Regions from separate parts of the Streptomyces sp. DT190 genome, predicted to be linked through region 3. Evidence: riboswitches for the same ligand, from Rfam matches in the RefSeq annotation. Region 3 holds a riboswitch; each other region holds the start of a gene.
The links. A riboswitch is a leader RNA that binds a small molecule or an ion and turns the genes downstream of it on or off. The one in region 3 is predicted to bind cobalamin.

Region 1: another riboswitch for cobalamin. It lies ahead of ACPXCS_RS29435 (cobalamin biosynthesis protein); the one in region 3 lies ahead of ACPXCS_RS39280 (CbtB domain-containing protein).
Region 2: another riboswitch for cobalamin. It lies ahead of ACPXCS_RS11565 (ribonucleoside-diphosphate reductase subunit alpha); the one in region 3 lies ahead of ACPXCS_RS39280 (CbtB domain-containing protein).
Region 4: another riboswitch for cobalamin. It lies ahead of ACPXCS_RS02695 (energy-coupling factor ABC transporter permease); the one in region 3 lies ahead of ACPXCS_RS39280 (CbtB domain-containing protein).

Annotation. Positions count from the first base shown of each region.
Region 1 covers NZ_JBNCNM010000020.1:102,659-109,894, reverse strand. Annotated here, with positions in the region: gene ACPXCS_RS29455 (alpha/beta hydrolase) at 1-979, opposite strand, end outside; gene ACPXCS_RS29450 (class II aldolase/adducin family protein) at 1,049-1,780, opposite strand; gene ACPXCS_RS29445 (anion permease) at 2,083-3,312, shown strand; gene ACPXCS_RS29440 (hypothetical protein) at 3,346-3,567, shown strand; cobalamin riboswitch at 3,684-3,842, shown strand; gene ACPXCS_RS29435 (cobalamin biosynthesis protein) at 3,943-4,878, shown strand; gene ACPXCS_RS29430 (cobyric acid synthase) at 4,881-6,389, shown strand; gene cobN (cobaltochelatase subunit CobN) at 6,386-7,236, shown strand, end outside.
Region 2 covers NZ_JBNCNM010000005.1:32,245-39,480, forward strand. Annotated here, with positions in the region: gene ACPXCS_RS11550 (GntR family transcriptional regulator) at 285-1,049, shown strand; gene ACPXCS_RS11555 (DUF3311 domain-containing protein) at 1,180-1,446, shown strand; gene mctP (monocarboxylate uptake permease MctP) at 1,443-3,071, shown strand; cobalamin riboswitch at 3,275-3,403, shown strand; gene ACPXCS_RS11565 (ribonucleoside-diphosphate reductase subunit alpha) at 3,526-5,877, shown strand; gene ACPXCS_RS11570 (ribonucleotide-diphosphate reductase subunit beta) at 5,877-6,884, shown strand; gene ACPXCS_RS11575 (hypothetical protein) at 6,797-7,039, opposite strand; gene ACPXCS_RS11580 (helix-turn-helix domain-containing protein) at 7,133-7,236, shown strand, end outside.
Region 3 covers NZ_JBNCNM010000046.1:7,804-15,039, reverse strand. Annotated here, with positions in the region: gene ACPXCS_RS39290 (heavy metal translocating P-type ATPase) at 415-2,733, opposite strand; gene ACPXCS_RS39285 (heavy-metal-associated domain-containing protein) at 2,841-3,134, opposite strand; cobalamin riboswitch at 3,289-3,433, shown strand; gene ACPXCS_RS39280 (CbtB domain-containing protein) at 3,465-3,701, shown strand; gene ACPXCS_RS39275 (CbtA family protein) at 3,713-4,465, shown strand; gene ACPXCS_RS39270 (cupredoxin domain-containing protein) at 4,534-4,806, opposite strand; gene ACPXCS_RS39265 (DUF5134 domain-containing protein) at 5,177-6,076, opposite strand; gene ACPXCS_RS39260 (M15 family metallopeptidase) at 6,394-6,999, opposite strand.
Region 4 covers NZ_JBNCNM010000001.1:634,000-641,235, reverse strand. Annotated here, with positions in the region: gene ACPXCS_RS02710 (ABC transporter permease subunit) at 1-1,238, shown strand, start outside; gene ACPXCS_RS02705 (MDR family MFS transporter) at 1,235-2,524, shown strand; gene ACPXCS_RS02700 (serine/threonine-protein kinase) at 2,643-4,082, shown strand; cobalamin riboswitch at 4,160-4,344, shown strand; gene ACPXCS_RS02695 (energy-coupling factor ABC transporter permease) at 4,375-5,076, shown strand; gene ACPXCS_RS02690 (energy-coupling factor ABC transporter substrate-binding protein) at 5,073-5,441, shown strand; gene cbiQ (cobalt ECF transporter T component CbiQ) at 5,448-6,197, shown strand; gene ACPXCS_RS02680 (ATP-binding cassette domain-containing protein) at 6,194-7,048, shown strand; gene ACPXCS_RS02675 (amidinotransferase) at 7,070-7,236, opposite strand, start outside.

The DNA of each region.
Region 1 (7,236 bases), on a different contig from region 3:
GGGCGACCGTGTCGCCGGGGCCGTGGAAGAGCAGGGCCGGCACGCGGAGGCCGTCGGAGGCGACGGGGGCCGTGCGGCGGTCGCCGGACAGGCCGGTGCGGCCCTGGGCGGCGCGCACGGCGAGGGGCAGCAGCGCGCCCGGGGTGCGCCGGGCCGCGGCCAGGGCGCGCAGGGTGGTCTCCCAGCTGAGCACCGGGGAGTCCAGGACCAGTCCGGAGACACGCTCGCGCAGTCCGGAGCGCTCGGCGGCGCGCAGGGCCATGGTGGCGCCGGTGGACCAGCCGTGCAGGACGACCTGCCGGGCCCCGTAGCGCACGGCGTAGCGGATCGCGGCGTCCAGGTCGCGCCACTCGGTCTCGCCGAGGTGGTTCAGGCCGTCGGGCGGGCGCGGGGCGCCGAGGTCGCCGCGGTAGGCGAGGGCGAGCACCGGGAAGCGGCTGCGGTGCAGGAAGCCCAGGACGTTGAGCGCGAGCTCGCGGGTGGCGCCCAGGCCGTGCACGGCGATCACCCAGGTGTCCCGGGCGCCGGGGACGAACCACGCGGGCAGGGCGCCGAGTTCACCGGGTACGTCGACGTCGGCGTGTTCGAGTCCGAGGGCGGAGCCGGGGTCGCCGACGTGCACGTTCGGGGTGAGCCAGGCCTTGTCGCCGGGCTTCAGCGTGCCGTGCGTGACGCTCTCCAGGCGGCGTACGACGGTGTCCGCGGTGTGCGGGGCGCCGGCCAGCACGGGGCCGACGATCGCGTGGGAGCCGTCGCCGGACAGGCCGTAGCGGCCGGGCCGCAGGGCGGCCAGGTCCCGGGTGAGGGTGATCTGCCCGGCGGCCGTGCCGTGCACGGTGAGCCGGGGCTCGGTCGGCAGGGGCCGGCCGGGGGGCGCCTTGAGCGCGGCGTCGCTGGCGAGCCGGCCGGCGGCCACCGCCGCGGCACCGGCCCCCAGCACGGCGGTGACGGCAGCGGCCGTCGCTCTGGCAGTGCGCACGGCTCCAGTGTCCCGGCGCGGTCCCCGGGCGACCAGTGGAGCGCGGCGGCGGGGTGACTCCGCGCGGGGTCAGCGGCGCTGGCCGTAGCCGCGCAGCCGCTCCTGCACCTGCGCGAGCTGCTGCCCGGACAGCAGGCTCGGGGTGCGGCCCGGCACCGACGCGGCGGTGAGCCACAGGCGGCACATCCACTCCAGCTGCGCCGTGCGGTCGTAGGCCTGGTCGAGGGTGGCGCCGTGGGTGACGGTGCCGTGGTTCTGCAGCAGGCAGCCGGAGCGGCCGGCGAGGGCGCGCAGCATGTTCTCGGCCAACTCGTCGGTGCCGTACGTGGCGTAGGGCGCGACCCGGACCGGTCCGCCGAGCGCGGCGGCCATGTAGTGGATCAGCGGCAGCTCGGTCACGAGCGTGGACACGGCCGTGGCGTGCACGGCGTGGGTGTGCACGACGGCACGGGCGTCGGTCGTGCGGTACACGGCGAGGTGCATGGGCAGCTCGCTGGTGGGGACGAGCGTGCCGAGGACCTGTCGGCCGTCGAGGCCGACGCCGGTCACGTCGCCGGGCGTGAGGCGGTCGTAGGGGACGCCGGAGGGCGTGACGAGGACGGTGTCCCCGACCCGAACCGAGACGTTGCCGGACGTGCCGACGACGAGCCCCTCGGCGACCGTGCGGCGGGCGGTCGCGACGAGGTCCTCCCAGGCACGTGCCTCCTCGGGGCGGGCGCTCCCGCGCCGCTCCTGTCCCGCCTGCGGTCCGCCGCCCCGGACGCCCCGCGTGTCGCGTTCGCCGTCTCGCTGCTCAGCCATGCCGCGATCCTGCCAGGCGGCGGTCCGGCGCACCGGCGTACGGGTCGTATGCGATGCGGCTGCGGTGCGGACGGGCGGCTCCGGTGCCGCGCGGCGGTGACGGAGCGTCCTCGGCGGGTCACTCGATCGGCTGAAGAGGGGCGCGCCGGGAGCCTAGGTCGCGGGGGTGCGGGGAGCCTGACGGCAGGGCGGAACGTCGAACCCCCGTTGTGGACACCCATGCGCCCCTCCCAGTTCATCTTCCGTTCACTCGGGTTACTTACGTTCGTCCAGCCAATGACCTCGAACGATTGCCTGGGTAAATGGAAAGCTTCTCGCTGATCCTCGCGATTGTGGTGGTAACCGCACTCGCGTTCGATTTCACGAACGGTTTCCACGACACCGCGAACGCGATGGCCACGACCATTTCCACGGGCGCCATGCGACCGAAGGTCGCGGTCGCCATGTCCGCGGTCCTGAACCTGGTCGGCGCCTTCCTGTCCGTCGAAGTCGCCAACACGATCTCCAAGGGCCTCGTCGACGAGGCCGGCATCCGTCCCGAAGTCATCTTCGCCGCCCTGGTCGGCGCGATCCTGTGGAACCTGCTGACGTGGCTGGTCGGCCTGCCGTCCAGCTCCTCGCACGCCCTGATGGGCGGCCTGATCGGCGCCACGATCGCCTCGGCGGGCGTCGGCGCGGTGCACGGCGACGTGCTGGTGACCAAGGTGCTGATCCCGGCGATCGCCGCCCCGCTGGTCGCGGGCCTCGCGGCGATGCTGGCCACGCGCCTGACCTACTCCTTGGGCCGCAAGGCCGACGGCAAGGCGTCCGAGAAGGGCTACCGGGCCGGTCAGATCGCCTCGGCGGGCCTGGTCTCCCTGGCACACGGCACCAACGACGCGCAGAAGACGATGGGTGTCATCACCCTGGCCCTGGTCGCCGGCGGCGCCGTCGCCCCCGACTCCGACCCGCCCATGTGGGTCATCCTCTCCGCGGGCGTCGCGATCGCGCTCGGCACCTACCTGGGCGGCTGGCGCATCATCCGCACCATGGGCAAGGGCCTGACCGACCTCCAGCCGCAGCAGGGCTTCGCCGCCCAGACCAGCGCGGCCACGGTCATCCTGGCCTCCTCGCACCTCGGCTTCTCCCTCTCCACAACCCACTCCGTCTCCGGCGCCGTGATGGGCGCGGGCCTCGGCCGCAAGGGCGGTGTCGTGCGCTGGTCCACGGCGACGCGGATGTTCGTCGCCTGGGGCCTGACCCTGCCGGCGGCCGCCCTGGTGGGCGCGCTCGCCGAGTACGTCACCGGCTTCGGGAGCTGGGGCACCGCCGTGGTGGCCGTCTTCCTCGTCGCCTCCTCGGCGGCGATCTGGAAGCTCTCCCGCCGCGAGGTCGTCGACCACACCAACGTCAACGACACCGGCGACGCGGAGCCGGCCGGCGTGGTGACCACGGCGATGGCCGCGGTGACGCCCCCGCCGGCGGGCGACGTACCGCCGTTCCCGGCCCAGGCGACCGCCGAGCGGACGCATTCCACGACCACCACGGTCTGACCCCGCCCACCGCTCGACAAGGAAGAAGCAGAGATGAAGATCGACTGGGCGGCCCTCGGCTCCGTCTTCGGGGTGAGCCTCGTGGTCACCGTGGCCCTCGTGGGTCTGTTCACCCTCGGCATCACCGGCCTGTCGCGCCGCGAGCGCGCGGTGGCCCAGGGCGGGTCCGCGGGCCTCGCCGTCACGGGCGCCTACGCGTGCTTCGCGGCGTGCGCCGCGGCCGTCGGGTACGGCATCTACCTGATCGTGGCCTGACGGCCCGACCGCACATCGTGTCCGCCGGGCGGCACGGGACCTCGGTCCCGTGCCGCCCGGTCGTCGTGTGCGCCAGGGGGCCGGTGTGGGGTTCTCCACACTCTCCCCTCGCAGGTCAAGGGCAAGTTGACGGCGGTTCGCGGCCGTGGTGGACTTCCGGGGCCAGTACGGCGGCAGGAGAGGAAGCCGGTGTGAGTCCGGCGCGGTCCCGCCACTGTCACCGGGGTAGCCATCCCCCGGGAGCCAGGAACTCTCACCGCCGGTCACGTCGAACCAGGGCGCGGACACCCTGAGTGAGGACACGTATCGCCATGCGCGGCTGCCGATCGAGGTTCAGCACCCCACCCCTGCCTGCCCCGTTGGGCGGCTGACCCCATGGGTGCCGGTCGCGTCTTCGCGTACGGTGCCGCCGCCGGCCTGATCGGTGACCTGCTGCTCGGCGATCCCCGCCGGGGGCATCCGGTCGCCGCGTTCGGGCGGGCCGCGGCTGCCGTGGAACGGGTGCTGTGGCGGGACCACCGCGGGTGGGGCGCGCTGCACACCCTCGTCTGCGTGTCGGGAGCCGTCGCCCTCGGAGCCGCCGCCGAGCGTGCGGTGCGAAGCTCCGCCGTCGCCTCCGTCGCCCTGACCGGAGCCGCCACCTGGGCGGTCGTCGGGGGCACTTCGCTCGCCCGGGAGGCCGAGGCCGTCGGGCGTGCCCTGGAGGCGGGCGACATCGAGGCGGCCCGGGCGCGGTTGCCGCATCTGTGCGGACGCGACCCGCAGGCCCTGGACGCCGACGGCATCGCCCGGGCCGTGGTCGAGTCCGTCGCCGAGAACACCTCCGACGCGGTCGTGGGGGCGCTGGTGTGGGGGGCCGTCGCCGGGGTGCCGGGGCTGCTCGGGTTCCGCGCCGTCAACACCCTCGACGCCATGGTCGGGCACAAGTCCGCCCGCTACCGGCGCTACGGGTGGGCCTCCGCGCGTCTCGACGACCTCGCGGGGTGGCCGGGGGCGCGGCTGACCGCCGTCCTCGCGGTGCCGGCCGGACCGGACCCGCGCGGAGCCGTGCGCGCCTGGCGGGCGGACGCGGCGCGGCATCCGAGTCCCAACGCCGGGCCCGTGGAGGCCGCGTTCGCGGGGGCGCTCGGCGTGCGCCTGGGCGGGACGCTCTCCTACGGCGGGCGGGTGGAGCACCGGCCCGTGCTGAACTCCGGGGGGCGTGCCGTCGCCCGGCGCGACGTCCAACGGGCCGTGCGGCTCTCGCGCCGCGTCACCTGGCTGGCGCTCGGCGTGTGCGCCGGAGCGCGGTTGCTGAAGAGGGGGAAGTGAGCATGAGCGGTGGGCTTCTCGTCGCCGGGACCACCTCCGACGCGGGCAAGAGCGTCGTGACGGCCGGGATCTGCCGGTGGCTGGTGCGCCAGGGCGTCAAGGTCGCGCCCTTCAAGGCGCAGAACATGTCCCTGAACTCCTTCGTGACGCGGGAGGGCGCCGAGATCGGGCGGGCGCAGGCCATGCAGGCCCAGGCCTGCCGGGTCGAGCCGACCGCGCTGATGAACCCCGTGCTGCTCAAGCCCGGGGGCGAGCAGAGCAGTCAGGTCGTGCTGCTGGGCAAGCCGGTGGGTGAGCTGAGCGCGCGCGGCTACCACGGCGGGCGGCAGCAGAAGCTGCTCGGGACGGTGCTGGACTGCCTGGAGCAGTTGCGGGGCACGTATGACGCGGTGATCTGTGAGGGGGCCGGTTCTCCCGCCGAGATCAACCTGCGGCGGACCGACATCGTCAACATGGGCATCGCCCGCAACGCCGGGTTGCCGGTGCTCGTCGTCGGCGACATCGACCGGGGCGGGGTGTTCGCCTCGTTCTTCGGGACGGTGGCGCTGCTGTCCCCCGAGGACCAGGCGTGCGTCGCCGGGTTCCTGGTCAACAAGTTCCGTGGGGACGTCTCCCTGCTGGAACCGGGCCTGGACATGCTGCACGGGCTGACGGGCCGGAAGACGTACGGCGTGCTGCCGTTCCGGCACGGGCTGGGGATCGACGAGGAGGACGGACTGCGCGTGTCCCTGCGGGGTGCGGTGCGCGAGTCCGTCGTCGCGCCGCCCGTCGGTCAGGACGTGCTGCGCGTCGCCGTGTGCGCGGTCCCCCTCATGTCCAACTTCACGGACGTCGACGCGCTGGCCGCCGAACCGGGCGTCGTGGTGCGGTTCGTGGACCGGCCCGAGGAGCTGGCCGACGCCGACCTCGCCGTCGTGCCCGGCACCCGGGGGACGGTCCGGGCGCTGGACTGGCTGCACGAGCGGGGGCTCGCCGACGCCCTGGCCCGCAGGGCCGCCGAACAGCGGCCCGTGCTCGGGGTCTGCGGCGGCTTCCAGATCCTCGGCGAGCACATCGAGGACGACGTCGAGAGCCGCCGGGGCCGGGTCGACGGGCTCGGGATCCTGCCCGTGCGGGTGCGGTTCGCCCGCGAGAAGACCCTCACCCGGCCGGAGGGCGAGGCCCTCGGCGAGCGGGTGGAGGGCTACGAGATCCACCACGGGGTCGCCGACGTCACCGGCGGCGAACCCTTCCTCGACGGCTGCCGGGTCGGCCAGACCTGGGGCACGCACTGGCACGGCTCGCTGGAGTCGGACGGCTTCCGGCGGGCGTTCCTGCGCGAGGTGGCGGCCGCCGCGGGCCGCCGTTTCGTGCCGGCTCCGGACACCTCGTTCGCCGCGCTGCGCGAGGAGCAGCTCGACCGGCTCGGCGACCTGATCGAACAGCACGCGGACACGGACGCGCTGTGGCGGCTCATCGAGTCCGGCGCGCCGCAAGGACTGCCCTTCATTCCACCGGGAGCACCCGCATGAGCACAGTGTTGTTGTTGTCGACCGCCGACACGGACCTGCTGGCGGCCCGGGCCGCCTCCGGTGCCGACTACCGGATCGGCAATCCGACCCGCGTGGACGTGCGCGAGGAGCTGCCGGCGCTGCTGGACGGTGCCGACCTCGCCGTCGTGCGGCTGCTCGGCGGGAAGCGGGCCTGGGAGGACGGGCTCGCCGCGCTGAGGGCCGCCGGGATCCCCACCGTGCTGCTGGGCGGCGAGGCGGTGCCCGACGCGGAGCTGATGGCCGAGTCGTCCGTGCCCGCCGGGGTCGTCGCCGAGGCGCTGAAGTACCTCGTGGAGGGCGGGCCGGAGAACCTCACCGAGCTGGCCCGGTTCCTGTCCGACACCGTGCTGCTCACCGGTGAGGGCTTCGCCGCGCCGCGCAAGATGCCCGAGTACGGCGTCCACGGCGAGCGGGCGCACCACGCCGGCCGCCCCACCGTCGGCGTGCTCTTCTACCGGGCCCACGAACTGAGCGGCAACACCGCCTTCGTGGACACCCTGTGCGACGCGATCGAGGCGCACGGCGCCAACGCCCTGCCCGTGTACTGCGGTTCGCTGCGCGGCGCCGACGAGGGGCTGTACGAGATCCTGGGCCGGGCGGACGCCCTGGTCGCCACCGTCCTGGCGGCCGGCGGCACGCACGCCTCGCAGGCCTCGGCGGGCGGGGACGAGGAGGCCTGGGACATCGGCGCGCTGGCCGAGATGAACGTGCCCGTGCTGCAGGGCCTGTGCCTGACCTCCTCGCGGCAGGCCTGGCAGGAGTCGGACGCCGCCCTCTCCCCCATGGACGCCGCGATGCAGGTGGCGATCCCGGAGTTCGACGGGCG
Region 2 (7,236 bases), on a different contig from region 3:
CCCTGGCTCCCCGCAGTGAACGTGGGGCCGGGCCTGGACCATTGGTGTAGACCAGTACGGGGAGCTTGGCCCAGGCCAACCAGCCTGTCAAGGGTCGCGAGAAGGCTCTGACCAGCCGTTATGTGACCTACATATGCAGGAACCTTTAAGTAAGAAGCCAGCGAAAAACCGGCTGCACGGGCCATACTTCAGGTAGACCACTTGGAGTGGTGGACTAGACCAAACAAAGCGCCGACGGTATACAAGTGAGATCGTGTCGGCGGACCTGGCCGGGAAGGCGGAGCATGAGCACCGACGTCAGCAGTGCGGAGAACGAGAACGGGGTACCCGTCCGTACCGCGCGCGTGCCCAAGTACTACCGCCTGAAGAAGCACCTGCTCGACATGACGGAGACGCAGGCGCCCGGCACGCCCGTCCCGCCCGAGCGCACCCTCGCCGCGGAGTTCGACACCTCCCGCACGACCGTGCGCCAGGCGCTGCAGGAACTGGTCGTCGAGGGCCGGCTGGAACGGATCCAGGGCAAGGGCACGTTCGTCGCCAAGCCGAAGGTCTCGCAGGCCCTGCAGCTGACCTCGTACACCGAGGACATGCGCGCCCAGGGGCTGGAACCGACCTCGCAGCTGCTGGACATCGGCTACATCACCGCCGACGACCGGCTCGCCGGGCTGCTCGACATCACGCCCGGCGGACGCGTGCTGCGCATCGAGCGCCTGCGCATGGCCAACGGTGAGCCCATGGCCATCGAGACCACCCACCTGAGCGCGAAGCGCTTCCCCGCCCTGCGCCGGTCGCTGGTGAAGTACACGTCCCTCTACACCGCGCTCGCCGAGGTCTACGACGTCCATCTCGCCGAGGCCGAGGAGACCATCGAGACGTCCCTGGCCACCCCGCGCGAGGCCGGACTGCTCGGCACGGACGTCGGCCTGCCGATGCTGATGCTCTCCCGGCACTCGCTGGACCGCGACGGCCAGCCGGTGGAGTGGGTGCGCTCGGTGTACCGGGGTGACCGGTACAAGTTCGTGGCCCGTCTGAAGCGCCCTCAGGAGTAGCCGGCCCGCGGCGGAACTCCCGTTGCTTTTGGGTACCGCATTGCGGACGAGGGGTTCCGCTGTCGCCGCACCCTGACCTAGATTGCCTGCGCATTGCACAGGTGATCACTTGAGGGGACGGAGCCGCCTGATGTCGCAAGCCCCGGAAATCAGCAGAGGGCCGGTGGTGACGCCGACGCGCGTCGTCATCGCCGTCTGTCTCATAGCGCCCTTCGTGGCCATGCTGTGGGTCGGTTCGTACGCGAAGACCGACCCGGCCTTCATCGGGATCCCGTTCTTCTACTGGTACCAGATGGCGTGGGTGCTGATCTCGACGGTGCTGACGATGATCGCTTTCAAGCTGTGGCAGCGTGACCAGCGCGCCCGCTCGGCCGGGAAGGGCGGTGCGTCGGAGTGAAGGACGGCGTGAACGGCGTCGCGCTCGCCGTCTTCATCTTCTTCTTCCTGGCCGTCACGGTCATGGGCTTCCTCGCCGCGCGCTGGCGCAAGGCCGAGAACGAGCACAGCCTGGACGAATGGGGCCTCGGCGGGCGCTCGTTCGGCACCTGGATCACGTGGTTCCTGCTCGGCGGCGACCTGTACACGGCGTACACCTTCGTCGCCGTGCCGGCGGCGATCTACGCGGCGGGCGCGGCCGGCTTCTTCGCCGTGCCCTACACGATCCTGGTCTACCCGCTGATCTTCACGTTCCTCCCGCGCCTGTGGTCGGTCTCCCACAAGCACGGCTACGTGACCACCTCCGACTTCGTGCGCGGCCGCTTCGGCTCCAAGGGGCTGTCCCTGGCGGTGGCACTGACCGGCATCCTGGCGACGATGCCGTACATCGCGCTGCAGCTCGTCGGCATCCAGGCCGTGCTGGACGTGATGGGCGTCGGCGGCGGCGAGGACACCAACTGGTTCATCAAGGACCTGCCGCTGCTGATCGCCTTCGGTGTGCTGGCGGCCTACACGTACTCGTCGGGTCTGCGGGCGCCCGCGCTGATCGCGTTCGTGAAGGACACCCTGATCTACATCGTCATCGCGGTGGCGATCATCTACATCCCGATCAAGCTGGGGGGCTTCGACGACATCTTCGCCAAGGCGGGTGACGCGTTCAGCCAGACCAACCCGGCCACGGGCGCGCCGCGCGGCGCGCTGACACCGCCGGAGGCGGGCCAGTGGACGTACGCCACGCTGGCGCTGGGCTCCGCCCTGGCGCTCTTCATGTACCCGCACTCCATCACGGCGACGCTGTCCTCCAAGAGCCGTGAGGTGATCCGCCGCAACACCACGATCCTGCCGCTGTACTCGCTGATGCTGGGCCTGCTGGCGCTGCTCGGCTTCATGGCGATCGCGGCCGGCATCAAGGTGCAGAACGGGCAGCTGGCGATCCCGCAGCTGTTCGAGACGATGTTCCCGGACTGGTTCGCGGGGGTGGCGTTCGCGGCGATCGGCATCGGCGCGCTGGTGCCGGCGGCCATCATGTCCATCGCGGCCGCGAACCTCTTCACGCGCAACATCTACAAGGACTTCATCAAGCCGGACGCCACGCCCGCGCAGGAGACCAAGGTCTCCAAGCTGGTGTCCCTGCTGGTGAAGGTGGGCGCGCTGGCCTTCGTCCTCACCATGGACAAGACGGTGGCCATCAACTTCCAGCTGCTGGGCGGCATCTGGATCCTGCAGACCTTCCCGGCCCTGGTCGGCGGCCTGTTCACCCGCTGGTTCCACCGCTGGGCGCTGCTCGCGGGCTGGGCGGTCGGCATGGTCTACGGCACGGTCGCCGCCTACGGCGTCGCCTCGCCCACGCAGAAGCACTTCGGCGGCTCCTCCAAGGAGATCCCGGGCATCGGCGAGATCGGCTACATCGGTCTGACGGCGTTCGTCCTGAACGTGGTCGTGACGGTGGTCCTGACGTTCGTCCTCAAGGCCCTGAAGGCGCCCGACGGCATCGACGAGACCAAGCCGGAGGACTACACGGCCGACGCCGGCGACCCCGGGGTGCAGGTGGAACTGCCGCCCGCCACCGCCGGTTCGTCGCACTGACCTCCAGGGCGCCCGGCACCGCGCCCCGCACGACGAACGACCCGCAGCGGGCCGCCGTGAGAACACCTCACGGCGGCCCGCCGTCGTTCGCCCGGCGCCCGTCCCGCGCCTGCCGGAGATCACTCTGCACACCTACCAGCTGACGCTCTGAAACCAGCGCGACACAACATCTGGGGGTGCCAACCGAACGCGGCACAAGATGTATGCTCATGCTCGCTGTCGCCGCAGGGGAATCCGGTGCGAATCCGGAACTGTCCCGCAACGGTGTACCCATGCCCTTTCACGGGGGTTTGGGCGTCAGTCCGAGGACCTGCCGACAGTGCACCCGGCCACCCGGCCGGCGTGCCTGACGTCCGGGCCTCGTGGAATGGGCCGGTGGACGCGACGCCGCGTGCGTTCGTGTGCTGCCCCCTGCCCTCGACGAGGCCCCGTGCCGAGCGAGGGAGAGCCCCACGTGACCATCGCGCCAGCCGATCCGGTCTCAGCCGCCGAAGAAGAGCACGACGCTCCCGGTGCCGCCCTGTTGCGGACCCTGACCGAGCTGACCGCCGACCTCCCCGACGCGGACGCCGGCCGGGTCGCCGCCGCCGCCCTGCGCGGCCGGTCCGCGCGGGCGGACGAGTCGGAGCTCCGCGAGCTGGCGACGGAGGCGGCCGCCGGTCTCATCTCCGAGGACCCCGCCTACTCCCGGCTGGCCGCCCGGCTGCTGACCATCGGCATCCGCGCCGAGGCCGCCTCCCAGGGCGTCACGTCCTTCACGCAGTCGGTCGCCGTGGGCCACCGTGAGGGCCTCATCGCCGACCGCACCGCCGACTTCGTCCGGCTCCACGCGGCCCGGCTCGACGCCCTGATCGACACCGAGGCGGACGACCGCTTCGGCTACTTCGGCCTGCGCACGCTGCACAGCCGCTACCTGCTGCGCCACCCCATCACCCGCAAGGTGATCGAGACGCCCCAGCACTTCATGCTGCGCGTGGCGAGCGGCCTCGCCGAGGACGACACCGCACGGGCGGTGGACGAAGTCGCGGCGCTCTACCGGCTGATGAGCCGCCTCGACTACCTCCCCTCCTCCCCCACGCTCTTCAACTCCGGCACCCGGCACCCCCAGATGTCGTCCTGCTACCTGCTCGACTCCCCCAAGGACGAGCTGGACTCCATCTACGACCGCTACCACCAGGTCGCCCGCCTGTCGAAGCACGCCGGCGGCATCGGCATCGCCTACTCCCGCATCCGCGCCCGGGGTTCGCTGATCCGCGGCACCAACGGCCACTCCAACGGCATCGTCCCGTTCCTGAAGACCCTCGACGCCTCCGTCGCCGCCGTGAACCAGGGCGGCCGCCGCAAGGGCGCGGCCGCCGTCTACCTGGAGACCTGGCACTCCGACCTCGAGGAGTTCCTGGAACTGCGCGACAACACCGGCGAGGACGCCCGGCGCACGCACAACCTGAACCTGGCGCACTGGGTGCCCGACGAGTTCATGCGGCGGGTGAACGCCGACGCGCAGTGGTCGCTGTTCTCCCCCTCGGACGTGCCCGAGCTGGTCGACCTGTGGGGCGAGGAGTTCGACGCCGCCTACCGGGCCGCCGAGGCCAAGGGCCTGGCCAGGAAGACGCTGCCGGCGCGTGAGCTGTACGGCCGGATGATGCGCACCCTCGCGCAGACCGGCAACGGCTGGATGACCTTCAAGGACGCCGCCAACCGCACCGCCAACCAGACCGCCGAGCCCGGCCACGTGGTGCACTCCTCCAACCTCTGCACGGAGATCCTGGAGGTCACCAGCGACGGCGAGACGGCGGTCTGCAACCTGGGCTCGGTCAACCTCGGCGCGTTCGTGGCCGACGGGGACATCGACTGGGAGCGCCTGGACGAGACCGTCCGCACGGCCGTCACCTTCCTCGACCGGGTCGTCGACATCAACTTCTACCCGACCGAGCAGGCGGGCCGCTCCAACGCCCGCTGGCGCCCCGTCGGCCTCGGCGCCATGGGACTGCAGGACGTCTTCTTCAAGCTGCGCCTGCCCTTCGACTCCCCCGAGGCCAAGGCCCTGTCCACCCGTATCGCCGAGCGCATCATGCTCGCCGCCTACGAAGCCTCCGCCGACCTCGCGGAGCGCAGCGGCCCGCTGCCGGCCTGGGAGAAGACCCGCACGGCCCGGGGCGTGCTGCACCCGGACCACTACGACGTGGAGCTGACCTGGCCCGAGCGCTGGGCGGCCCTGCGGACGCGGATCGCCACGACCGGCCTGCGCAACTCCCTGCTCCTCGCCATCGCGCCCACGGCCACCATCGCCTCCATCGCGGGCGTGTACGAGTGCATCGAGCCGCAGGTGTCCAACCTGTTCAAGCGCGAGACGCTGTCGGGTGAGTTCCTCCAGGTCAACTCCTACCTGGTGGACGAGCTGAAGCGGCTCGGCGTGTGGGACGCCCGCAGCAGGGAGGCGCTGCGCGAGGCCAACGGCTCGGTGCAGGGCTTCGCCTGGATCCCCGAGGACGTGCGCGCCCTCTACCGCACGGCGTGGGAGATCCCGCAGCGCGGCCTGATCGACATGGCGGCGGCCAGGACCCCGTTCCTGGACCAGTCCCAGTCCCTGAACCTGTTCCTTGAGACGCCGACCATCGGCAAGCTCTCCTCGATGTACGCCTACGCCTGGAAGTCCGGGCTGAAGACGACGTACTACCTGCGCTCGCGCCCGGCGACCCGGATCGCCCGCGCCGCACAGGCCACCGTCCCCGTGCAGGCCACCCCGGACCCCGAAGCGGTCGCCTGCTCCCTGGAAAACCCCGAGTCCTGCGAGGCCTGCCAGTAATGAGCACCCAGAACCTTCTCGACCCCGGCTTCGAGCTGACGCTGCGCCCGATGCGCTACCCGGACTTCTACGAGCGCTACCGGGACGCCATCAAGAACACCTGGACCGTGGAGGAGGTCGACCTCCACTCGGACGTCGCCGACCTCGCCAAGCTCTCCCCCGCGGAGCAGCACCTCATCGGCCGGCTGGTGGCGTTCTTCGCGACGGGCGACTCGATCGTCGCGAACAACCTGGTGCTGACGCTGTACAAGCACATCAACTCCCCCGAGGCGCGGCTGTACCTGAGCCGCCAGCTCTTCGAGGAGGCCGTGCACGTCCAGTTCTACCTGACACTGCTCGACACCTACCTGCCCGACCCGGAGGACCGCGCGGCGGCCTTCGCGGCCGTGGAGAACATCCCGTCCATCCGGGAGAAGGCCGGGTTCTGCTTCAAGTGGATGGACTCGGTCGACCGGCTGGACCGGCTGGAGTCACCGGCGGACCGCCGCCGCTTCCTGCTCAACCTGATCTGCTTCGCGGCCTGCATCGAGGGCCTGTTCTTCTACGGCGCCTTCGCCTACGTGTACTGGTTCCGCAGCCGGGGCCTGCTGCACGGTCTGGCCACCGGCACCAACTGGGTGTTCCGTGACGAGACCATGCACATGTCGTTCGCGTTCGACGTGGTCGACACCGTCCGCAAGGAGGAGCCGGAGCTCTTCGACGACCGGCTCCAGCAGGAGGTGACGGACATGCTCCGGGAGGCCGTCGAGGCCGAGCTGCAGTTCGCGCGCGACCTGTGCGGGGACGGCCTGCCGGGCATGAACACCGAGTCGATGCGGCAGTACCTGGAGTGCGTCGCCGACCAGCGGCTGACCCGCCTGGGCTTCGCTCCGGTGTACGGCTCCGAGAACCCCTTCTCCTTCATGGAGCTCCAGGGGGTTCAGGAGTTGACCAACTTCTTCGAGCGGCGGCCCTCCGCGTACCAGGTGGCGGTGGAGGGCACCGTCGACCTGGACGAGGACTTCTGAGCCGGCGCTCCGTCGCGGGTCTCCTGGGCCTCCCGGATCTGCCGGTCGATGCGCCGGTCGCGCACGAGGCCGATCACGGACGGGAGGACCAGGAGGACCAGCGTCCCGAGTACGAAGACCATTGCGATGAGTGTCTGTGCCTGGTTCGTGTCCATGGACACCACTGTCGCGCCGAATGGTCCTTACGGTCAGTGGCAGTACTGCCGCAGACCCTCGAATTACTGCCAGCGGCGAGGCACACTGGGGGCATGCTGCAGAACGTGGCCGTCGCCCTGCTCGACGGCGTGACCCCCTTCGAACTCGGTGTGGTGTGCGAGGTCTTCGGCACCGACCGCAGTGACGACGGCCTGCC
Region 3 (7,236 bases):
CCCGGCTCGCTGTCCGTCACCTCACCTGTCTACCCCCCGGCGCCATCGACCGGCCTCGTTGCGGTCCGGATTCACACTGGTGAAGCATTCACCTGACTCGGTCTTCTCGGCCTCCTCAGCCCCGTAGGCGGGCAGCCCCCAGATCATCGCCGTCTGAGAACGAATCGACTGGATCGCCTGGGCGAGTTGGTCAAGCAACGACTGACCGACACAGGACTGTGGTCCCAATCGAGTCCTGAACGTATGGCCTGTCCTCAACGCTCGCCCTCACGACCTGCCCCAAAACGAGGCTCCGAACGCCCGATCACGGCACTGGGATCAGAAAACAACTCTGAGCGTAAGCGACCCGATCTCCGGCAACACTGAGGCGCCCGGCCTCAAAGGCCGGGCGCCCCAGTAAAAGGGTTCATCTGCCTACTTGAAGGACCGAAGGCGCAGGCTGTTCGTGACGACGAAGACCGACGAGAAGGCCATCGCGGCTCCGGCGATCATCGGGTTCAGCATGCCGGCAGCGGCGAGCGGCAGGGCCGCGACGTTGTAACCGAAGGCCCAGAAGAGGTTGCCCTTGATCGTGGCGAGGGTCTTGCGGGAGAGGCGGATCGCGTCCGCCGCGACCCGCAGGTCGCCGCGCACGAGGGTGAGGTCGCCGGCCTCGATGGCGGCGTCGGTGCCGGTGCCCATGGCCAGGCCCAGGTCGGCGGTGGCGAGGGCGGCGGCGTCGTTGACGCCGTCGCCGACCATGGCGACCGCACGGCCCTCGCCCTGCAGTCGCTTGACCACGTCGACCTTGTCCTCGGGCAGGACTTCGGCGATCACCTCGTCGATGCCGACCGCCTTGGCCACGGACTCGGCGACGAGCTGGTTGTCGCCGGTCAGCAGCACTGGCGTCAGACCCAGCCTGCGCAGTTCGGCAACCGCCTCCTCGCTGGTCTCCTTGATCGCGTCGGCGACGGTCAGGACACCCTGGGCCTCGCCGTCCCAGGCGACGGCGACCGCCGTACGTCCCTCGGCCTCCGCGGCGGCCTTGGCGTCGGCCAGCTCGTGGGGCAGCTCGATGACCCTCCCCCACTCTCGGCTTCGCTCGAGCGGGGGGACCCCCATCTTGAGGAGCTTCTCGCGGCCGACGAGCACAGCGTGTCCGTCGACGACACCCTGGACCCCGAGGCCGGCGACGTTCTCGAAGTTCTCCGGCACGGGCAGGCTGCCGATTCGCTCGGTGGCGCCGGTGGCGATGGCCTGGGCGATCGGGTGTTCCGAGGCGTTTTCCAAGGCGCCCGCCAGCCGCAGCAGTTCATCCTTGTCCATTCCGGGCGCGGGGATGACGTCCTGGAGCTGCATCCGGCCCGTGGTCACGGTGCCGGTCTTGTCCAGGACGACGGTGTCGACACGGCGGGTGGACTCCAGGACCTCGGGACCCTTGATGAGGATGCCGAGCTGTGCACCACGCCCGGTGCCCACCATCAGGGCGGTCGGCGTGGCGAGCCCGAGAGCGCACGGGCAGGCGATGATCAGCACCGCGACGGCGGCGGTGAACGCGGCAGCGGCGTCCCCGGTGACGAACAGCCACGTCAGCAGGGTGCCGAGGGCGATGAGAATGACGACCGGTACGAAGACCGCAGAGATCCGGTCGGCGAGGCGCTGCACCTCGGCCTTGCCGTTCTGCGCGTCCTCGACGAGCTTGGCCATGCGGGCGAGCTGCGTGTCGGCGCCGACCCGGGTCGCCTCGACGACCAGTCGGCCTCCGGCGTTCACGGTGGCGCCGCTCACAGCGTCGCCGACGGTCACGTCGACCGGCACGGACTCGCCGGTCAGCATGGAGGCGTCGACTGCCGAGGCGCCCTCGAACACGGTCCCGTCCGTTGCGATCTTCTCACCGGGCCGCACGACGAAGCGGTCACCAACTGCCAACTGCGTGACGGGAATACGCACTTCATGGCCGTCGCGCAGAAGCGAGACGTCCTTGGCGCCCAGCTCCATCAGCGCCCGCAGCGCCGCACCCGCCTTGCGCTTGGACTTCGCCTCCAGGTAGCGGCCGGCGAGGATGAACGTGGTGACGCCGGCTGCGGCCTCCAGGTAGATGGAGGACGAACCGTCCGAGCGGGAGATGGTGAACTCGAAGTCGTGCCGCATGCCCGGCATTCCGGCATGTCCGAAGAACAGTGCCCACAGCGACCAGCCCAGGGCGGCGAGCGTGCCGATGGACACCAGCGTGTCCATGGTCGCGGCACCGTGCCGCGCGTTGGTGAAGGCGGCTTTGTGGAAGGGGAAGGCGCCCCAGACGACGACCGGAGCGGCGAGCGTCAGCGACAGCCACTGCCAGTTGTCGAACTGCAGGGCCGGGACCATCGCCATCAGGACCACGGGCACGGTCAGCACCAGCGACACGTACAGACGCTGCCGCAGGGACAGCAGCTCGCTGTCCGCCGCCGGAGTGGCCTCGCCCTCGCGCTCGTCGGCAGGGGCGGAGGCGGGCGGGGGTGGCTCCTCGGCCGTGTAGCCGGTCTTCTCCACGGTGGCGATGAGGTCGGCGACCTCGATGCCTTCCGGGTAGGCGACCTTGGCTTTCTCCGTGGCGAAGTTGACGGTCGCGGCGACGCCGTCCATGCGGTTGAGCTTCTTCTCGATGCGGGCCGCGCACGAGGCGCAGGTCATGCCGCCGACGGAGAGTTCGACCTCACGGGCGGGCGCGGTGGCCGTGGCGGACGGGGCCTTCTCGGTAGCCGTGCTGGTCATGTGCGTATCTCCTGGGGGTTGCCGGGACGTATGGCGTCCGTTTCAGCGGAGCGGTACGTCCCGGCGCGGGGGTATCGCGGTGTCGGGGCCCAGGGCCCCGACAGTCTTCAGGCGCGGCCGACGAGCTCGTAGCCGGCCTCGTCGACGGCGGCGCGGACCGCCACCTCGTCGAGCGGCGCGGCGGAGATGACGGTCACCTCACCGGTCTTGGCGACGGCCTGGACCGAGGTGACGCCGTCCAGCGCGGAGATCTCCTTCGATATCGCGCCCTCGCAGTGGCTGCAGGTCATGCCGGACACCTTGTAGACGGTGGTGACGCCGGTGCCCTGAATGTCGACCGTGGCGTCGGACCCGCAGGAACCGCAGCAGGAGCCGGAGCTGGTGTTCGTCTCGGTGGTCATGGCTTCTTCCTCAGGTTGCGTGCGTGGGGTCGTTCGGCGGGCGGCGGCTGGGTGCCAGCCCTCCCGACGGATAAGAACACTATACCCCCACGGGGTATTCCCCAGTCTGTGGTGCTGCCCACATGGTCTGTTTGAAAGGCGCCGGTTTCGCTAATTTACTTAGTAGCCGTCGCGTCTGCGACGACAACTTCACATCGAGGCGACGGTGAGCAGGAACCTGGTGAGAATCCGGGACGGTCCCGCCACTGTGACCGGGGTTGCCCCGGGAGTCAGACACTGACCCGTCGTCCTCCTGAACGGCGGGGCGTGTGCACCCCGCGAGGAGGTTCCATGCGTGCTTCGGCGGCTTCACAGGCACGATCGGTCGCGGGCCTGGTCGTCCATCCGCTGCGAGACGGCCTGATCGCTGCAGCTGCGGTGATCCTCGCCCTGGTCGCGCTGGACGCGGTCTTCCTGGATCAGGGCGCGTTGCTGTCGCCGGCCCTGGGCAAGGTCGCGGCATCCGCCAACTACGTCCACGAGTTCGCCCACGACGGTCGGCACCTTTTTGCCGGTCCCTGCCATTGAGAGGGTCACTCGTGACGTCACTTCTGTCCCTGCTCGGGCGCGGTGCGCTCGCGGGTGGAGCCGCCGGCGTGGTCAGTGGAGGATTCTCGTGGCTGCTGGCCGAGCCCGTACTGGACCGGGCGGTGCGGCTGGAAGCCGTCCGTGAGGAGGCCGGCGGCGGACCGGCCGCGGCAGAGGTCTTCTCCCGCTCCACGCAGCACGCGGGCCTGCTGGTGGCCGCGGTCCTCACTGGAGCGGCGCTCGGTGTCCTGTTCGCCGTCGTGTACGCGATCCTGCACCGCCGGGATCCGGACGCCGCGCCCTGGCGACGGTCGCTGATACTGGCGGGCGCCGGATTCACCGGGGTTTGGCTGCTGCCCTTCCTGCGCTACCCGGCCAACCCGCCGGGCGTGGGTGATCCGGGAACGCTCGACACCCGTGTCAACGCATGGCTCGCGGCCACTGCGATCGGCTTGATCGCCGTCGTCCTGGCCTGGCGCATCCACGGGTGGCTGGCGGAACACGATCGTTCCGCGCCGCTGCGTCAGCTGGCCGTGGCGGCCATCGTGCTGGCCGCGCTGACGTCGCTGTTCGCGCTGCCGGACAACCCCGACGCCGTGGCTGCCCCGGCCGCCCTGGTGTGGGACTTCCGGGTGCTGTCGGCCGCCTCCATGGGCCTGCTCTGGGGCGGGCTGGCAGTGGGCTTCGGACTGCTCGGCGTGCGGGCGTCGCGTGTGCGGACAGAGGCGAGCCTGCCCCCGGCGTCCACCGTGTCCGTGACCTGACGCCTCAGCGGCATGACCTCGGCCGACGCCCGTGTCAGGCGGTGCCGTCGGCCGAGGGCTCGGAAGGCTCAGCGGACGATCAGCGTGCCCGTCATGTTCGGGTGGAAGGTGCAGACGAAGGCGTACTCGCCCGCCTTGGACGGGGCTGTGAACGTCCCGGACTTCCCGTCGGCGATGCTGCCGGTGTCGAAGGCGTCGCCTTCCGTGGCCGTGACGGTGTGGGCGGCGGAATCCTTGTTCACCACGGTGATCTTCTCTCCCGGCCGCACCTGGGGATCCTCCGGGGTGAACGCGAAGTTCTCCATCGTGATGCGATCCACGCCCGCGGTAGTGGCGGACATAGTGGGCGAGGGGCTGGGTGAAGTCGAGGCAGGTTCGTTGTCCCCGTCGGCACAGGCGGTCGCGAGCAGCAGGACGGCGGCTGCTCCGAGCGCCAACGGAACGCAACGCCTGCGGAGCTGTGGAGGCGACATCGGGCCGGACCCTTCGGATGGGCGCCCGCAGCTGGGCCACGCTGGTGATCGCGGAATCCGGGCCCGCCCGGGCACGTCGATCGCTTGGGTCCATTCTTGCCGATCCGGAGACCGAGCACGAGTCGCAGATCCGGGTCGGCGATTCCGTTCCGTGGCGATTCGCGGCCCTGTGGATCACGGTTGTGGGGCTGTGGCACAGGGAGGCGCCGTCGTCGTGCCGGTCAGTGACGACCGGCTGTCACACGGCCATCATCAGCAGCATCGCGGACATGGTTCCGCCCATGCCGATATGGGCCGCGAGCGCCGCGTCCGGCGCGGCTCCGAGCTTGCGGCGCCGACCGTGCCCGGACCGCTGCTCCGACCTGGCCCTGTCCCATACCGAGATCGTCAGCGACGCCAGGTAGACGAGCACCGTGTCCGGCATGGCGAGCAGCCAGCGGCCCAGGCTCGACTTGGAGCCCGCCCTCCGGCCGCCGTTCCCCGTACCGCGCATCCTGGCCCACAGGGACGCACCGATCGACAGCAGGAAATACACGGCGAGTGCCACGACCACATACCGCCACACAGAACCCGACCCCGCGGAGGATCCGGCGTCGGCCGCGGCGTTCGTCATGCCTGGCATGTCCATCCCATGGTACGTGGAGCCCATCCCCTCCATGGACTCCATGCCGGCCATCTCGTGAGATTCCGTGCCGGCCGTCTCGTGTGTGTGGGGCGAACTCGCCATATTCTCCATGCCCGGCATGTGCGCCATCGAGTGCCCGCTGCCCAGGGCGAGCACCGGGCCGGACGACGTACTGGTCATGGCCAGCGTCATGATCACCATGCCGACGCTGCCGACGATGAGGTGCACCCAGTGGCGGCCGCGCTTCCACCCGCACGTGCGCGTGTGCTTGACCGCCATCGCCACGCCCCCGAGTCCGAGGACGCCGAACGCCGCCGCCCACCACATGCCATAGCCCGCGTACCAGCCGACCGTCGCGGGCAGCGCCATGGCGGCCATGCACAGGCCCATCAGCAGGTCACCGCCCGCCGCGAACCGCGCTTCACCGCTGGTGGTGACCAACCGGACGGCGCTGACGGCGGCAACCAAGGCGGAGACCAGCCCGATGGCCCAACTGAGCGCCAGAATTCCCATCTTCACCCTTCCCGATCACCCGAGCACGGCGCGGGCCTGCGCTGCCGACGCCGCCTCGTCGTACGAGGTACACAGAGGAGCCGCGTGGGCATTGACTGCTAGTGCCCTTAGTACGTTTCGGGGACGAAGAGTGTTCAGACGGCCAGGGGTGCGTCGGGTTGTCGGTCGGAGCTATCAGCGGGGGTGGGGGCGATGGCCGCTTGCCGTAAGCGCCTTCCGTACGGCTGCTGCTCCGTCCGGGGCCCCCCGACGCGGCGTGAGCGGATGTCAGTGGCGTGTCGGCCGGACCATCTGCCCGTCGCCGGACCGTCTCCCGCTCACCCCGCCGAGGCCGACTGCCCCGCGGTCGACGGGCCGGCAGTGGACGGCCTCGCGCTGGGCCCCTTGAAGGGCTTGGACGGGTATCCGGTGTCGAAGTGCATGTAATCGGGGACTTTGATGTCCTGCCAGACCCATCCCTCCTCTATGAACGCCCGCCAGACCAGGCCACCCTCGAGGATCTTGCCCTTCCCTTCGGTGCGCTTGGCGTACTTGGCGCTGGGCGACCACTTCTTGGTCCGCAGGTTGATCCACGGGTTCTCGAGCGGGTTGATATCGATCGCGCGGCCGTTGGCGTGCGGGGACTCACGGAAGGGCGCGTTGATCTGGTCGGGGCGACGGCAGTTGAACGCGGAGGTGTTGTCGTCGGCCAAGCCGGCGTCGAGGTCTCCGTTGTAGACCTCCATCGGCTGCATACGGCGGATGGGGAAGCGTTCGTCGAACAGCTTGGAGAAGATGCGGACGACGCTGGCCGTCACGTCGGCGTTGACCACGAGGACGCCGCGGTGCACCTCGCCGTCGAAGCCCACGTAGTTCATCTCCACCCGGCGCAGCTGATCCCTGACGTCGGGACAGCCCTTGCGCCACAGTCCTGCCCCCACCATGCGGGACCACTGTGCGTCCGTGATCTCCGTGACGACGGCCTCCAGGGACCGTGTGGGCGATGGGGTGGGGGAGCGGGTTGGGCTTGGGGCCAGGCTGGGCGTCGGGGAGGGCCGTGCCGAGGCCGTCTTGGAGCTGTCCGTACCCGGCGGCGTGGAAGGCGTCTCCTCGGACGCCGATGGCGACGAGCAGCCGCTGACCAGAAGGATCGTCGTGGAGAGCAGCGCCACACCTGCGAG
Region 4 (7,236 bases), on a different contig from region 3:
TGGCCGCGGCCGCACGCGGCGTCCCGCCGGCGTCGCTGGCGCGGCAGGCGGTGCGCCGCTGCGTTCCCGGGCTGCTGCCCAACCTGAGCCTGTTCGTGGTCGGTCTGACCGGTGGTGCGGTCGCCGTCGAGCAGGTCTTCGACATCCCGGGCCTTGGCCGGCTCACCCTGCACGCCGCCCTGGCCCAGGACCTGCCCGTGCTGCAGACCGGCACCCTCGCCCTGGTCCTGCTGGCGGCCGCGGCCGCAGTCCTCGCCCGGCTCGCGGCCCGGCTGCTGACCGGGCCCGCCCTGCGCGCCGGCGCCCTGCACTCCCTGCACCGGCCCGCCGCGCCCGCGCCGCGCTCCCTGCCCCTGCTGTACGGGGCGCTGCTGGCCGCCGTCGTCGCGTTCGGCCTGCCGCGCGACCCGCTCGCCCTGGACACCTCCGCCCGGCTCCGGGCGCCGTCCCTCGCGCACCCGTTCGGCACGGACGCGCTGGGCCGGGACGTGCTCGCCCGGGTCGCCCACGGCGCGCTGACCACCCTCGGCACCGCCCTCGCCGTGAGCGCCGCCGCGCTGGCCGCCGGGCTGCTGCTGGGGCTGCTGCCGCGGCTGTCCGGGCCGATGGCCGACACGGTCAGCGCCGTGCCGCCCGTGCTGGCCGGCCTCCTCACGGCCGGAGCGGCGGGCAGCGGCCCGTGGACGCCCGCGCTCGCCGTCGGTGCCGTCGCCTGGGCCCCGCTGGCCGTCCACACCTCCGCGCTGCTGCGTCAGGAGCGCGCGACCACCCATGTGGCCGCCACCCGGGCCCTGGGCGCCGGGCGCTGGTACCTGCTCCGGCGCGAACTGCTGCCGGCCGTGCTGGGGCCGGTCACCCGGCACGCCCTGCTGCGGCTGCCCGGCATCGCGCTGGGCCTGGCCGCGCTCGGGTTCCTCGGTCTGGGGGCCCAGCCGCCGTCGCCCGAGTGGGGCCTGCTGCTCGCCGAGAACCAGCCCTACACCGAGCGGGCCCCCTGGGCCGTCCTCTGCCCCGCGGCCGTGCTCGCCCTGCTCGGGGCCCTGGCGGTGACGGCCGCCGGGGGCGTACGCCTGCCCGGGCGGCGCGGGCGGACCGCCGGGCCGGCCGCCGCCGGGCCGGACCGGACCGGTTCCGTGCCCGGGCGACGGCCGGGCCGCCACGTCCCCTTCCCGCACGGGCCGGGCCGCCACGACGCCCTCCCGGCCCCCGTGTCCGCCGCACCGGCAGAAGAACGATGACGACCCTGATCTCCCGTGTCCTGGCCCGCCGGGCCCCGCGCCACAGCACCCGGCGGCTCTGGACGGATCTGTCCGCGCTGCTGCGACTGCTGATCCTCACCCAACTCGCCTTCAACCTCGGCTTCTACGCCGTGCTGCCGTTCCTCGCCGAGCACCTCGGCACCGCGATCGGCATGGCGGGCTGGCTGGTCGGGTTCGTGCTCGGGCTGCGCACCTTCAGCCAGCAGGGGCTGTTCGTGGTCGGGGGCTGGCTGGTGGACCGGTGGGGCGTGCGGCCGGTCGTGCTGGCCGGCTGTGCGCTGCGGATCGCCGGGTTCGCCTGGCTCGGGTACGCGGAGGCCACCTGGGCCGTGGTCGGGGCGGTGCTGGTGATCGGTTTCGCCGCCGCGCTGTTCTCGCCCGCCGTGGAGTCCGAGGTGGCCCGGCAGGCGGTCGCGTGGGAGGAGGACGGGCACGGCCCGCGCACCCGGGTGCTGGCCCTGTTCAGCGTGGCGGGGCAGATCGGGGCGTTCGCCGGGCCGCTGCTGGGCGCGCTGCTGCTCGCCGTCGACTTCCGCACCGCCTGCCTGGCCGGCGCGGCGGTCTTCGTGCTCGTCCTCGCCGGGCACCTGCGGCTGATGCCGCAGCACATCCCCGGCCGGGCCCGCGTCCGGGAGCGGGGCGGAGTGCGCCACCTGCTGCGCAACCGCCGCTTCCTGGCGCTGTGCTGCGCGTACGGCGCCTACCTGCTGGGGTACAACCAGCTGTATCTGGCCCTGCCGGACGAGGTGCAGCGCGCGGCCGGCTCCCAGGCGCCGCTGTCCTGGCTGTTCGCCCTGTCGTCGGTCCTCGTGGTGTGCGCGCAGCTGCCGGTGACCCGCTGGGCGGGCGACCGGCTCGATCTGCGCCGCTCGCTCAGGGTCGGACTGCTGCTGATCGCGGCCGGTTTCGCGGTGGTGGCCGCCGCGCGCCCGGCCGGCTGGACGGGCACCGCCGGGCTGCTGCCCGCCGCGGGTTTCGTGGTGCTGCTCACCGTGGGGCAGATGCTCGTGGTGCCCGCCGCCCGGGCCTGGGTGCCCGACCTCGCCGAAGAGGGCCGGATCGGCCTGTACACGGGGGCGCTGTCCTCCGTCTCCGGCCTGATCGTGCTCGCCGGCAGCGCGGGCACCGGCGCCCTGCTCGACCTGGGGCTGCCGACCGCCGTACCGTGGCTGGTCCTGGCGGCCGTACCGGCGGTGGCGGTGGCGGTGCTGCCGCGCCGTGAGGACCGGCCGGACGGCGAGGAGGCGAGGGCCCGGACGGACTGACCGGCCGCGGAGCACAATGATCACCCGGCGCCAGTATCCTGGGTCGGCTGTGGCACCCCCCACCAATCCCTGTGCGAACACGGGGAGTTCGGGCTGCGGCAACGTACTTCCCACACGCATGAGACGAGGACGAGTGCTGCTAGCGGGCCGCTACCGGCTGGATGTTGAGATCGGGCGCGGTGGAATGGGAGAGGTCTGGCGGGCGTACGACGAGACGCTCGCCCGAGCGGTGGCCGTCAAGCTGCTGCTCCCCCAGGACACCGACGCCACGGCGGCCTCCCGGTTCCGCCTGGAGGCCCAGACCGCCGGGCGTCTCAACCACCCGAACCTGGTCGGCGTGCTCGACTTCGGCGAGTACGACAACCGGCTGTACCTGGTGATGGAGCTGGTCGAGGGCGACAGCCTCGCCGGGGTGCTGGCCGCGTCGGGCGCGCTGCCCGCCGGCCGGGTGGCCGATCTGGCCGCCCAGGCGGCCTCGGGGCTCGCCGCGGCGCACGCGCAGGGCATCGTCCACCGCGACATCAAGCCCGCCAACCTCCTGCTGGACACCCACGGCACCCTCAAGATCGGCGACTTCGGCATCGCCCGCTTCCTCGACGACCCCGGGGCGGCGCTCACCGCCACCGGGCAGATCGTCGGCACCGGCCTCTACCTCGCGCCCGAGCGCGCCCTCGGGCAGCCCGCCGGCCCCGCCTCCGACATGTACTCCCTGGGGTGCGTGCTCTACCAGTTGCTCAGCGGGCGCCCGCCGTTCGAGGCCGACAGCGCCGTCGCCCTCCTCCACCAGCATCTCGACGCCGCGCCCGTGCCGCCGCGCGAACTCGGCGTCGCCGGTCTGCCGCCGGCCTTCGAGAACTACCTGCTCGGTCTGCTCGCCAAGCAGCCCGAGGACCGGCCGTCGGCCCAGCAGGCCGCCGAGTGGTTCGCCGGCGGCGCCTGGCAGGGGCGGCCCGAGCCGCTGCCGGAGGTCACGCCCCCGGCGCCCGCCCCGCGGCCGGCGGCCCACGTCCCGGCCGGGACCGGCGCGCCGGTCACCTACGCGTTGCCCACCGGGTCGCGCGGGGCAGCGGGCGGGCGGTCCCGCCGCGCGGCGCCGCGCACCGGCTCCGGCAACCGGTCGCGCCTCGCGGTCTCGGCGGCCGCCGCGGCGCTCTTCCTCGCCGCGATGTACCTCGGCATGGTGTGGTTCTCGCCCGACGACACCGCGACGAAGGGCACCGAGCCCGACGCCTCCCCGTCGGCGAGCAGCCCGGCCTCGACCTCGCAGGGGGCGGAGGCCGGGACGTCCGCCGACCCGCGCTCCTCCACCGGCGGTACCGGCGACACCGGTGGGACCGGCGGAGCCGGCGGGACGTCGACCGTCGGCACCGTGGCCGATGTCACCCCGTCCCCCGTGGCACCCGCCGCCTCCGCGCCGGCCGAGCCGGCGCCCGCCCCGTCCCACCCGGCGCACGAGGCGGGCGAGGGCGGCGCGCCGGAGGCGGAGCAGCCGAAGCCGCAGCCTCCGCGGGTCCCCGTGGACGGCGGGGAGGACGGCGAGGACGAGGGCGACGACTGAGCGAGTCTGCGCCGGTGTGCGAGCGGGCGCCCCCTCGCGCGCCCCCGGTGCGGCTTGTCATGTCCCTCGACCCGGCCTTATTGTCACCACGCCTTGGTGAACGGGAAATCCGGTGTGATGCCGGTGCGGCCCTCGCCACTGTGAATCGGGAAGTCCGGCTCCGGCCCTCGCGGGCAGCCACTGGGTCCTCGTGACCCGGGAAGGCGGAGTTCGGGCGGTGGTACCCGTCAGCCAGGAGACCGGCCAAGGCGCGTCAACCATCCACGAGGTGCTGGAGAGGGTCTGCTGAGCCATGCACATTGCCGAGGGTTTTCTGCCTCCGGTGCACGCGGCCGCCTGGGGCGTCGCGTCGGCGCCGTTCGTCGTCCACGGAGTCCGGTCACTCACCCGTGAGGTGCGCGAGCACCCCGAGAGCACCCTGCTCCTCGGTGCCTCCGGCGCCTTCACGTTCGTCCTGTCGGCCCTCAAACTGCCGTCCGTCACCGGCAGTTGCTCCCACCCCACGGGCACGGGCCTGGGGGCCATCCTGTTCCGGCCGCCCATCATGGCGGTGCTGGGCACCATCACCCTGCTCTTCCAGGCGCTGCTGCTGGCACACGGCGGGCTCACCACGCTCGGCGCCAACGTCTTCTCCATGGCGATCGTCGGACCCTGGGCCGGTTACGCCGTCTACCGGCTGCTGCGCCGGTACGACGTGCCGCTCATGGTGAGCGTGTTCTGCGGGGCGTTCGTCGCCGACCTGTCCACCTACTGCGTCACCAGCGTGCAGCTGGCGCTGGCCTTCCCCGACCCGGGCAGCGGATTCCTGGGCGCCCTCGGCAAGTTCGGGTCCATCTTCGCCGTCACCCAGATCCCGCTCGCGGTCAGCGAGGGGCTGCTGACGGTGCTCGTGATGCGGCTGCTGGTGCAGTCCAGCAAGGGCGAGCTGACCCGGCTGGGCGTGCTGCCGGGTACGAAGGGGTCCCGGACCGAGGCGGAGGCGGTGGCGCGATGAGCAGGAACACGAAGATCAACCTGGTGCTGCTGCTGATCGTGGCCGCCCTCGCCGTGCTGCCGCTGGCCCTCGGCCTCGGCGACCACAAGAAGGAGCCGTTCGCCGGCGCCGACGGTGAGGCGGAGTCCGCGATCACCGAGATCGAGCCGGACTACGAGCCGTGGTTCTCCCCGCTGTACGAACCGCCGTCCGGGGAGATCGAGTCGGCCCTGTTCTCCCTGCAGGCGGCGCTCGGCGCCGGCGTCCTCGCCTACTACTTCGGGCTGCACCGGGGGCGGCGCCAGGGTGAGCAGCGCGCCCTGGCGCGGGAAGCCGGGAGCGTGCCCTCCGACGCGGTCGGGAAGTCCGCCGACGGGCAGGACTGAGCCCGGGTGCTGCCGATCGACGCGGCGGCGCACAGCAGTCGCTGGCGCCGCCGTCACCCCGTGGACAAGGCCGTGCTCGGGCTCGGTCTCACCGTGCTCGCGATCTCGCTGCCGCCCTGGCCCGGCGCGGCCCTGGTGCTGGTGGCGGCCCTGACGCTGCTCCTGGGGCCGGCGGGCGTACCGGGCCGGCGGCTGTGGCGGGCCTACCGGGTACCGCTGGGCTTCTGCGTGACGGGCGCGCTCACACTGCTGGTGCAGGTGGGCGGGCCCGGCGGTGCCGTCTCGTTGGCCGCCGACGGGCCGGTGCGGGCCGGGGAGTTGCTGCTGCGCACCTCGGCGGCCTCCCTGGGCGTGCTGCTGTTCGCCTTCACCACGCCCCTGTCCGATGTGCTGCCGCGTCTGGTGCGCGCCGGGCTCCCGCCGGCGGTCGTCGACGTCGCGCTCGTGACGTACCGGATGAGCTTCCTGCTGCTGGACTCGGTGCGCCGCATCCGGGAGGCCCAGGCCGCGCGCCTCGGTCACACCGGCCGGGCCGCCGAGTGGCGTTCCCTGGCCGGTCTGGGCGCCACCGCCTTCGTCCGGGCCTTCGACCGGGCCGCCCGCCTCCAGGCCGGACTCGCCGGGCGCGGCTACGACGGCACCCTGCGCGTCCTGGTGCCCGAGGCCCGGGTCTCCGCCCGCTTCACGGCCGCCAGTTGCGCCCTCCTCGTGGCGCTGGCCGCCCTCGCCCTCGTCCTGGAAAGGCCGCTGACATGAGCGAGCCCGCCCTCGTCGCCCTGCGCGGCGCGTCCTTCGGCTACGAGGACGGTCCGACCGTGCTCAGCGGCCTCGACTTCGACATCCGCGAGGGGCGCGCGCTCGCCCTGCTCGGCCGCAACGGCAGCGGCAAGACGACCCTGATGCGCCTGCTCAGCGGCGGACTGCGGCCCGACGAGGGACGGCTGACGGTCGACGGGCGGCCGGTGACGTACGACCGCAAGGGCCTGACGCGGCTGCGCACGACCGTGCAGCTGGTGGTGCAGGACCCGGACGACCAGCTGTTCGCGGCCTCCGTCGAGCAGGACGTGTCGTTCGGGCCGCTCAACCTCGGCCTCGACCACGCACAGGTGCGGGCACGGGTGGCGGAGGCGCTCGCCGCCCTGGACATCACCGCCCTGGCCGACCGGCCCACGCATCTGCTCTCCTACGGGCAGCGCAAGCGCACGGCCATCGCGGGCGCGGTCGCCATGCGGCCCCGGGTCCTGATCCTCGACGAGCCCACCGCCGGACTCGACCCCGACGGCCAGGAGCGGCTCCTCACCACGCTCGACGGCCTGAGGGCCGCCGGCACCACGGTGGTGATGGCCACCCACGACGTCGATCTCGCGCTGGCCTGGGCCGACGACGCGGCACTGCTCACCCCGTCCGGCGTGCGCACCGGTCCCGCGCCCGCGGTCCTGGCCCGCACGGAACTGCTGCGCGAGGCCGGGCTGCGGCTGCCCTGGGGCGCCGCCGCCGCGGACCTGCTGCGGGCGCAGGGCCTGTTGAGCGACACGGAGCCGGGACCGCGCACGCCCGCGGAACTCGCCGCCCTGGCGGCCGGCCGGCTGGGGGCGTCCGGGGGGTGAGCGCCCGCCCGGCCGGTGCGGTCAGTCGACGTAGGACTGGAGCGTGCCGCGGCGGCGGACGTCGAGGGTCGCGCAGTGGAACGAGCCGCCGAAGGGCGCGTAGTGCAGCAGGTCGCACGGGATCGGCTCGAAGCCCCACCGCTCCAGGGCGCGCAGCATCCCGGTGTGGTGCCGCTCGGCGATCACCC